4 regions of the Streptomyces sp. NPDC046909 genome follow, and region 1 is predicted to be linked to each of the others. Evidence: riboswitches for the same ligand, from Rfam matches in the RefSeq annotation. Region 1 holds a riboswitch; each other region holds the start of a gene.

Region 1 (2,192 bases):
GATGCGCACCGGTGACGTTGCCCGTCGCGCCCACGCGCCCGATCACATCGCCCGTGCTGACCTTCTGGCCCACGCTGACGCTGATCGAGGACTGGTGGCAGAACCACAGCTGGGTGCCGTCGTCGAGGGTGAGGATCGTGCGGTAGCCGTAGGAACCGGCCCAGCCGGCCTCCGTGATGGTGCCGCTGTGGATCGCCTTGATGAGCGTGCCCGTGGGAGCCGCGAAGTCGAGACCCGTGTGGTAGCCGGAGGACCACAGCGAGCCGGCCTGACCGAAGGTCGAGGTGATCGTGTACGACGACGTCGGCAGCGTGTACTGCTTGGCGAGCTCGGCGAGACGCTTGGCCTCGGCCTCCTGCGCGGCCTTCTTCTCCGCCGCCTTCTTCGCCTCGGCGGCGTCGTCCGCGGCCTTCTTCAGCGCGGCGGCCTCGGCCTTCGCGGTCTCGTCGGCGAGGGCGGTCTGGGTGGCGAGCTGCGCCTTGCTGTCGACCTGGGTCTGCTGGCTCTCGGCCTGCGCCATGATCCGGTTGCGGAGCGTCTCACCCGCGTCCGAGGCGCCCTCGGTCCGGTCCTGCGTGGCGGTCGAGGCGAGGTCGCTGAGCGCGGTCGCGGAGCCCTGCGGGGCCTCGTCCTCGCCGCCGAAGACGCCGCCCACGCTGGGCAGGTCGGGCATCGAGATGGAGACCGGCGGCTTGCCGGTGTTGGCGCTGGCCATGCCGGCCCCGCCGACGGCGGCTATGACACCGACGCCCAGGACGGTGGAGCTGCGGGCGAATCCGTTGCCGCGCTGCTTGGCGACCCGGTGCTTGCCACGTGCCGGCCGGAGGGACTCCTCGGTGGGGTTCCACTCCTCGCGGGGGCCCTCGTCGTGGTGGTAGCTGCCGTAGCCGAAGACATCGGTGGAGGTGCGCTGGCTCGGCACGTACGGGGCCTCGGGGGCAGGCCGGTTTGACGCCACGTGGGCGTGCTCCTTTCCTTCCTTCTCGCCTACCGGGTTAGCTGACGGGTTCGGAGCAGGAAGGTCTCCTACGCGCGTATACCTGCCGTGAGTTCACGGCGGCGTTCGCGCGATTCACCCCAGGGTTGATGGTTCCCCGGCTCCCTTGCGGGATTAAGCGCGTGAGCACGGAGCCGTCTCTTGTGACGGCTGGGACGACCGCGCTGCGTTATCGAACGTTAATAGACCCGGCCTGGGTATTCCAAGCTGTTCCGCTTGATCATTAACGATTTTCGGCTGGACGTACGGGCCATGAGCGGCGAAAAACGGGCGAGTTGACCCAGCGCCGCCACAATCTCAGGAACCTCACAGCCATTGACGGTATGTCAGTTGTTATGCGGAGGGCGGTCGCGCGCTCACCCCGCGTGACCGCCGTACGGCGAGCAGCGCCATGTCGTCCGTCGCGCCGCCCCCGGTGTGCCGGCGGACCTCCGCGACGAGCGTGGCCAGCAGCGCCCCCGGGGCACGGAAGGTCCGCCCCGCGAGCCGCGCCGCCGGATCGTAGAACTCCCCGTGCCGGTCCCGCGCCTCGGACAGCCCGTCGGTGTACAGCAGCAGCGTGGCCCCGCCCGGGAAGCCGGCCTCCTCCGCCCGGTCGGGCCAGCTCCCCAACTCGCCCATGCCGAGCGGCAGCGCGGGCTCGGCGGCGGGCAGCGGCCGCACGGCCCCGTCGGGACAGAGCAGCAGCGGCGGCGGATGGCCGCGGTTGACGATCCGTACGAGCCCGTCGCCGTGCGGGAGTTCGGCGAGTACGGCGGTCGTGAACCCCTCGAAGCCGTCCAGCCCCTCGCGCCGCGTGCCCTCACGCGCCAGCGCCCGCTCAAGGCGCCCCGCGACCGCCTCCAGCGTCTTCTCCTGCTCGGCGGCCTCCCGGAACGCCCCGATGACGACGGCGACCGCGGCGACCGCCCCCATGCCCTTCCCGCGCACGTCCCCGGCCACCAGCCGCACCCCGTACGGGCTGTCCTGCACGGCGTACAGGTCCCCGCCGATGAAGGCGTCCTTCTGCGCGGCCTCGTACCGCACCGCGATCTCGAACCCGCCGATCCGCTCGTCCGGCTCGGGCAGCACCGCCCGCTGGGCGGCCTCGGCGATCTCGCGCTGCGAGGCGAGCCGCTGGTCCCCGCGGCGCACAACCCGGTTGAGGACGGCGGCGAGACCGGCGACCACCGCGACGGTGAGCACCTCGGTGAGC
Region 2 (2,192 bases), on a different contig from region 1:
GGTCGATGTCCGAGCCGTACTCCGCGGTCGTGCGGGCCTCGAAGTGCAGATGCGGTCCGGTGACGTTGCCGGTCGCGCCGGAGAGGCCGATCTGCTGGCCCGGGGTGACCGTCTGGCCCACCGAGACGCCGATGGACGACAGGTGGCCGTACTGGGTGTACGTGCCGTCGTTCATCTTGATCACGATGTTGTTGCCGTACGAACCGCCCCAGCCCGCCTCCACGACGGTGCCGGAGCCGACCGCGTGGACGGAGGTGCCGCTGGCCGCGTGGAAGTCGACGCCGGTGTGGCTGCCGGAGGACCAGACGGCGCCGCCCGCCTTGTAGCCGGTGGAGATGTACGAGCCCGAGATCGGGGCGACGTAGCTGTTGAGGCGCTTGCGCTCGGCGGCCGCGCGGGCGGCGCGCTCCTTGGCCTTGCGCTCCTTCTCGGCCTTGGCGGCGGCCTTCTTGCGCGCGGCCTCCTCGGCCTTCTTCTGCGCGGCCTCCTTGGCGGCCTGCTCCTGGGCCTCGGCCTGCGCGTCGATCTGGTCGGCGACCGAGTCGCCGATGGTGATGACCGGGATGAGGCCGGTCTGCTCGGCCGCGGGCTCCGCGGCGAGGGCCGGGGCGGCGAGGGTGCCGATGACGCCGGTGGTGGTGAGGGCCGCGATCCCCGCCGCGCGGGCGGTGGAGCGCTTCATCCGGCTCGGGGCACGGTGCTTCCCGGTGGCGCGCGTGAACGCCATGTAGTGGCTGGTCCTTTCCTTCCTTCTCGCCTACCGGGTTAGCTGACGGGTTCGGAGCAGGAAGGTCTCCTACGGACCCCCTCGCGACACGCGCGGGCGTCCGATTCACCCCAGGGACTGCACAAGTGGGTCCCCGGCTCCCCTGGCTCGCGCCGTACGGGGACTCGGCGATGACTGTCCGGTGCCGCGGACGCGGCGCAGTGCCTGACGGACAGCCCGGACGACGCTAAGGGGGGCCACTTTCAATCCCCAAACGGATGACGCAGTTTGTAGCGCATCCCACAGGGCAAACAGGCAACCAGCCTTCAATTCGGACATTGAGGGGCCCTGGTGACGCTTCAGTCACCAGGGCCCCTTCACGCGCGCGTGCCGCTACTCGGCCGTGACGACCGTGACTTCGCCGATGCCGAGAGCCTCGACCGGCTCCTTGATGGCGGAGGCGTCGCCCACCAGGATCGTCACCAGACGGTCCACCGGGAAGGCGTTGACGGCCGCCGCGGTGGCCTCGACGGTGCCGGTCGCGGCGAGCTGCCGGTACAGCGTGGCCTGGTAGTCGTCGGGCAGGAACTGCTCGACCTGGTCGGCCAGGGTGCTCGCGACGGCCGCCGCCGTCTCGTACTTGAGCGGCGCCACACCGACGAGGTTCTGCACGGCGACGTCGCGCTCGGCGTCGGTGAGCCCCTCCGCGGCGAGGGTGCGCAGCACCTTCCACAGGTCGTCCAGGGCGGGACCGGTGTTCGGGGTGTCGACGGAGCCGCTGATGGCGAGCATCGCGGCACCGCTGCCGTCGGGCGCGGACCTGAGGACCTGCCCGAACGAGCGCACGCCGTAGGTGTAGCCCTTCTCCTCGCGCAGGACGCGGTCCAGGCGGGAGGTGAGGGTGCCGCCGAGGCAGTAGGTGCCGAGCACCTGCGCGGCCCACACGCGGTCGTGCCGGTCGGCGCCGATCCGGCCGATCAGCAGCTGCGTCTGGACGGCGCCGGGGCGGTCCACGATGACGACACGGCCGGTGTCGTCGGCGGTGATCGGCGGCACCGGGCGCGGCTGGGCTGGGGAGCCGGTCCAGGAGCCGAGGGTGTCGCCGAGCAGCGCGTCGAGGTCGATGCCGGTGAGGTCGCCGACGACCACGACGGTGCCGGTGGCGGGGCGGACGTGCTTCTCGTAGAAGGCGCGTACGGCCGCCGAGTCGATGTTCCGGACGGTGTCCTCGGTGCCCTGGCGCGGGCGGGACATGCGCAGGTCCGCCGGGAACAGGGTCCGGGAGAGCTCCTTGGCGGCCCGGCGGGACGGGTTGGCCAGCTCGTGCGGGATCTCGTCGAGGCGGTTGGTGACGAGGCGTTCGACCTCGCTGTCCGCGAACGCGGGCGCCCTGAGGGCGTCGGCCAGCAGACCGAGCCCCTTGGCCAGCCGGGACGCCGGGACTTCCAGGCTCAGACGGACGCCCGGGTGGTCGGCGTGCGCGTCG
Region 3 (2,192 bases), on a different contig from region 1:
GTTCGGCGCCCAGTTTCCGGCGGCGTACCGCGGGACCGTGCTGCATGGGCTACTCCTTACTCCTTACGGGCCGCTCAAATACGGTTTTCCGTCGGAGAGTTCACCGCTTCGAGCGACAGATATATGCATATCTTGGTGGATCGGCACCGTGACGGGCCTGGTAATGGCAGTCTGGCGGCGAAGCACCAGTCCGGGACCGTACTCGAACCATCCGCTCCGTGTCGGACTGCGGTCCCGTGGGAAAGGGACGACGTCGCCATGGCAGACCATCTGGAAGCATCCGTCACTCTGCCGAGCGATCCCGCCTCGGTCTCCGCGGCCCGCACCTATGTCATCGGCACCCTGGCGGAATGGGGTCTGCCGGCGGACACCGAGGTGGCGGAGACGATCCGGCTCATCGTCTCCGAACTCGCCACCAACGCCGTACAGCACACCTTCGGGCAGTCACCCACCTTCACGGTGGACATCCATCTCGACCGTGACGAACAACTGCGCATCGGCGTCACCGACAGCCACCCCCGCTTCCCCAAACGCCTGCCGGCCGCTGTCCAGCAGGACAACGGCCGAGGCATGGTCATCATTCGGTGGCTCACCGCCGAGTGCGGCGGAAAACTGAGAGTGCGGCCCACGCGCGAGGGGGGCAAGACGGTTTCCATCGAACTGCCTTGGACCGTCCCGGCGGAGCCGGTGTCAGCGGCGGGGCAGCAGGAACCGTAGGCGGGGCGCTACGGCGGCCCCGCGAGGGTGGCGGCGGGTCAGGTCGCCGTCACCCCCGCGGGATCGGGTCACTTGACCCGGCCGTACCAGACGCTCTTCGTCCAGATCTTCTCCAGCTTCACGACCTCCCCGGTCTTCGGGGAGTGCCAGATCTTCCCCTTCCCCGCGTAAATACCGACGTGGTACACGTTCGACCCCGAGTGGAAGAACACGAGGTCTCCGGCCTTGCGGCTGCCGGAGGAGATGTGGCGGGTCTTGTTGTACTGCTGGGCCGCCGTACGAGGCAGTTTTTTGCCGGCCTTCTTGTACGAGTAGAGCGTGAGCCCCGAGCAGTCGAAGCGGTGCGGCCCCGCGGCGCCGTACTTGTACGGGGAGCCCTTTTTGGAGGCCGCTACCTGGAGTGCCTTCGTCGCCGGTGTCGCGGCCTCGGCATCGGACGCGAGGCCCGGGACCACGAGGGAGCCGCCCACTGCGGCGAGGGTGAGAGCCGAAGCCGTACCGGCTCGGGCCATCAGCGACGGGACACGATTGAGCGCAGTCATGCGCAACCCTTCGTCAGCCGCCTGTGAAGGATGACCTGTCGGATTCGGGCTGGCGAAGTTGCCCGGCCGCAAACTGCGGCTTCACCCCAAGGGCTGCTCGGAACGGCCGATGAAGGCTGCTCCGGCGACCCGTCGTGCTTGGGTCCTCCACTCCTGCCGATCCACTCCTGTCGACTCGGTCATCCGGGCGGCGGCAGGACTCGGCGTCCACCCGGACCGCCCCGCCGCTGTGGCGGGGGCTTGTCGTCAGACAGGGATCTTCACGCACTCAATGCCGAAAAACCCAATGGAATCGGGGATTTGTGTTGTTACTCACCACTCACCCGTTCGGGTGGACACTCGTCTGTTCGAGGGACTGTCCAGGGGTCCGAGGACGCCCGGACCAGCATCGGAGGCACTCATTCCGGACTCGGGCTACGCGCGTCGCGCAAGCCTGACGGCCCAGTCGAAGGAGAGGCGTCTACTCCGAATGGGGGTACGTCATTTGGTCCGTTTCAACCCCGGTCCGGACACTGCGGCGGCAGGGCGACCCGCGCGGTGCGCCGCTCGCCGTCGAGCACCCGCAGCGCCTGCGCCAGGGTCGCGGCGTGCACCTCGGTCTCGCCGCGCTGATGCATCGTCGCCAGCGCGTCGCGCAGTGCGGCCGCCTTGGCCACGAGCGCCTGGGCGGCCCGCAGTCCGCGGTAGGTGTCGCCGTGGTGCGCCGGGTTGATACGGCCCAGCAGATCGACCACGTCGAGATAACGGTCGATCAACTCGCCCTCGGCGCGCGTCAGGGCGGGCAGCGGTGGGAGTTCGGGTGGGAGCACCGGCCCCTCACCGCCCGGTGGGCGGCGCGGCGGTGGCCTTCCGGCTGGGGATGATCCGGTCCACCAGCCCGTACTCCACGGCCTCTTGGGCGTCCATGATCTTGTCCCGCTCGATGTCCGCGGT
Region 4 (2,192 bases), on a different contig from region 1:
GGAGCCCTTGTTGTCGGTGGCGTCCAGGTCGAACATCGCCTGGTCGATCAGGCGCTGCTCGGTGGCGTCGTAGCCGACCAGCTCCGGGCCGATCTGCTCGATGACGGCGAGGACGGCCTTCTCGACACCCTTGCCCTGGTAGCGGTTCGGGTCACCGTCGCGGAGCTCGATGGCCTCGAAGGCACCGGTGGAGGCGCCGGACGGAACGGCGGCACGACCCGTGCTGCCGTCGTCGAGGCCGACCTCGACCTCGACCGTGGGGTTGCCTCGGGAGTCCAGGATTTCCCGGGCTACGACGACGTCGATGGACGGCACGAGCATCTCCTTCTTGGATGTGACGCGGCTACGGCACTACCGCAGCGGCTCTGCGAGACGAGCCTAACCGGCTCCGGGCGATCGGCCACCGCGTGGACCGCCCCGTGGACAGAACCGATCGTAAATTGTTTCTGAACGGAACAAAGACGCTTCCGGAAACCCGGCACAAAAAAGCCCCGCCCCGGTGCGTACGGGGGAACACGCACCGGAGCGGGGAGCCCGTGGGGACGGGGGGACCCTCACGAGGCCTTCAGTATGAGGACCACGGATGTGAGGGCGCTGTGGTTCAGCTGGGTCTTGCCGGTGCCTCTTACTTGAGGTGCAGCTGCTGACCCGGGTAGATGAAGTCGGCGTCGCTGACGATGTCCTTGTTCAGCTTGAACAGCTTCTGCCAGCCGCCCTTGACGTCGTGCTCCTCGGCGATGGAGCTGAGGGTGTCACCCTTGACGACCTTGTACTCGCCGTCGCCCTTCTTGACCTTCTTACCGGTCGGGGTGGTGACGGTCTTCTTCGCGGTCGTGCGCTCGGAGGAGCGGGACGTCGACTGCTCGGAGGAGCGGGTGCTGGTGCCGCTGTCGCTCGACGAGCTGGAGGAACCGCTGGAGGAGCTGCTGCTGCCGGTGTAGGTGGCGCCGGACAGGCCCACACCGCAGGTCGGCCAGGCACCCTTGCCCTGGGAGGCGAGGACCTTCTCGGCGATCTCGATCTGCTGCGCCTTGGTGGCCTGGTTCGCGGTGGAGGCGTACGCCGTGCCGCCGTACGCGGCCCAGGTCGAGGCGGAGAACTGCAGACCGCCGTAGTAACCGTTGCCGGTGTTGATGGACCAGTTGCCGCCCGACTCGCACTGGGCGACGGCGTCCCACTCGGAGGCGGTGGCGGCGGAGGCGTTGCCGGCCGCCATCAGCGGGGCGGCTATCGCGACACCGGTGACGCCGGCGAGCGCGGCGGCGCGGGTGGCCTTGGACGGACGGCGGTGCTTGCCCTTGCCGGAAAACAGCATGGTGGATCCCCTCACCGACGCCTGCGAGGTGAGCTGTCGGGTTCGGGCCGGTTGAGTTGCCCGGCCGCGCGTCGGGGCCTCTCGGCCCACTGCGCGGCTTCACCCCGAGCCGGACCAGCGTGAACTGCTGGGCCCGGCACTTACCTTGGGTCCCCCGCTCCTGCCTACGGCGCTTGACGCGACGACTGTTCCCGTACGGCCGCTGGCAGGATTCGGCGTTGCGGCAGCCGGGGCTCGTGGTGACGAGCGGTGTTGACCGTAGACACGGAACCCGGGGGATTTCAAAGACGATCAGGGCTTCTGAGACTCATCCCACACTTTCGCCAAACCGGACATTTACTGCGAAGTGCGGCGCGAACTCCCGTGCTTTTTCGCCCTATTCGGTACCGAGTACGAGGGTCTGACCGGGCATGATGTCGCTCGGGTCGGCGCCGATGACCTGCTTGTTCTCGGCGTAGAGCCGACGCCATCCGCCGTCGACGTCAAGGGAGTCGGCGATGGAGGCGAGGGTGTCACCGGAGCGGACGGTGTACGAGCTCTCGTCGGCACTCGCGCCGCGGTGCTTGCCGGTGCCGGTGCCGGCGCCGGTGCGGGCGTCGGCGTCGGCGCCGCTGTCGGTCGCGAGGGCGCCGGTGTCAACGAGGGCCGAAGAGCCGCCCTCTTGCCATGAGTTGTCCGATTCGTCAGCATCCGTCTCTGCTGTGGGTGAGCCGTCGGACGGCTGTGAGTTCTCGGCGCCGGGGTCGGAGGTGTCCGACTTGGCGGAGTTGTCCGCTTCGGTGGATGCGGAAGGCGAAGGGGTCGCGTCGGTGGAGGACGCGTCGGACGACCCGGAGGACGAGCCCGAGGACGAGGACGAGTCAGGCGATCCAGATGA

What was found. A riboswitch is a leader RNA that binds a small molecule or an ion and turns the genes downstream of it on or off. The one in region 1 is predicted to bind cyclic di-AMP.
Positions count from the first base shown of each region.
Region 2: another riboswitch for cyclic di-AMP. It lies ahead of ABZ928_RS41015 (M23 family metallopeptidase); the one in region 1 lies ahead of ABZ928_RS13080 (M23 family metallopeptidase).
Region 3: another riboswitch for cyclic di-AMP. It lies ahead of ABZ928_RS29635 (C40 family peptidase); the one in region 1 lies ahead of ABZ928_RS13080 (M23 family metallopeptidase).
Region 4: another riboswitch for cyclic di-AMP. It lies ahead of ABZ928_RS13630 (transglycosylase family protein); the one in region 1 lies ahead of ABZ928_RS13080 (M23 family metallopeptidase).

Region 1 is NZ_JBEYXC010000003.1:912,133-914,324, reverse strand. Features, by position in the region: gene ABZ928_RS13080 (M23 family metallopeptidase) at 1-958, opposite strand, end outside; cyclic di-AMP (ydaO/yuaA leader) riboswitch at 970-1,128, opposite strand; gene ABZ928_RS13075 (PP2C family protein-serine/threonine phosphatase) at 1,331-2,192, opposite strand, start outside.
Region 2 is NZ_JBEYXC010000017.1:32,619-34,810, forward strand. Features, by position in the region: gene ABZ928_RS41015 (M23 family metallopeptidase) at 1-727, opposite strand, end outside; cyclic di-AMP (ydaO/yuaA leader) riboswitch at 740-907, opposite strand; gene ABZ928_RS41020 (pitrilysin family protein) at 1,100-2,192, opposite strand, start outside.
Region 3 is NZ_JBEYXC010000009.1:305,221-307,412, reverse strand. Features, by position in the region: gene ABZ928_RS29645 (helix-turn-helix transcriptional regulator) at 1-46, opposite strand, end outside; gene ABZ928_RS29640 (ATP-binding protein) at 259-717, shown strand; gene ABZ928_RS29635 (C40 family peptidase) at 786-1,259, opposite strand; cyclic di-AMP (ydaO/yuaA leader) riboswitch at 1,263-1,475, opposite strand; gene ABZ928_RS29630 (hypothetical protein) at 1,754-2,068, opposite strand; gene ABZ928_RS29625 (ATP-dependent Clp protease proteolytic subunit) at 2,076-2,192, opposite strand, start outside.
Region 4 is NZ_JBEYXC010000004.1:118,186-120,377, forward strand. Features, by position in the region: gene eno (phosphopyruvate hydratase) at 1-321, opposite strand, end outside; gene ABZ928_RS13630 (transglycosylase family protein) at 626-1,315, opposite strand; cyclic di-AMP (ydaO/yuaA leader) riboswitch at 1,319-1,497, opposite strand; gene ABZ928_RS13635 (transglycosylase family protein) at 1,692-2,192, opposite strand, start outside.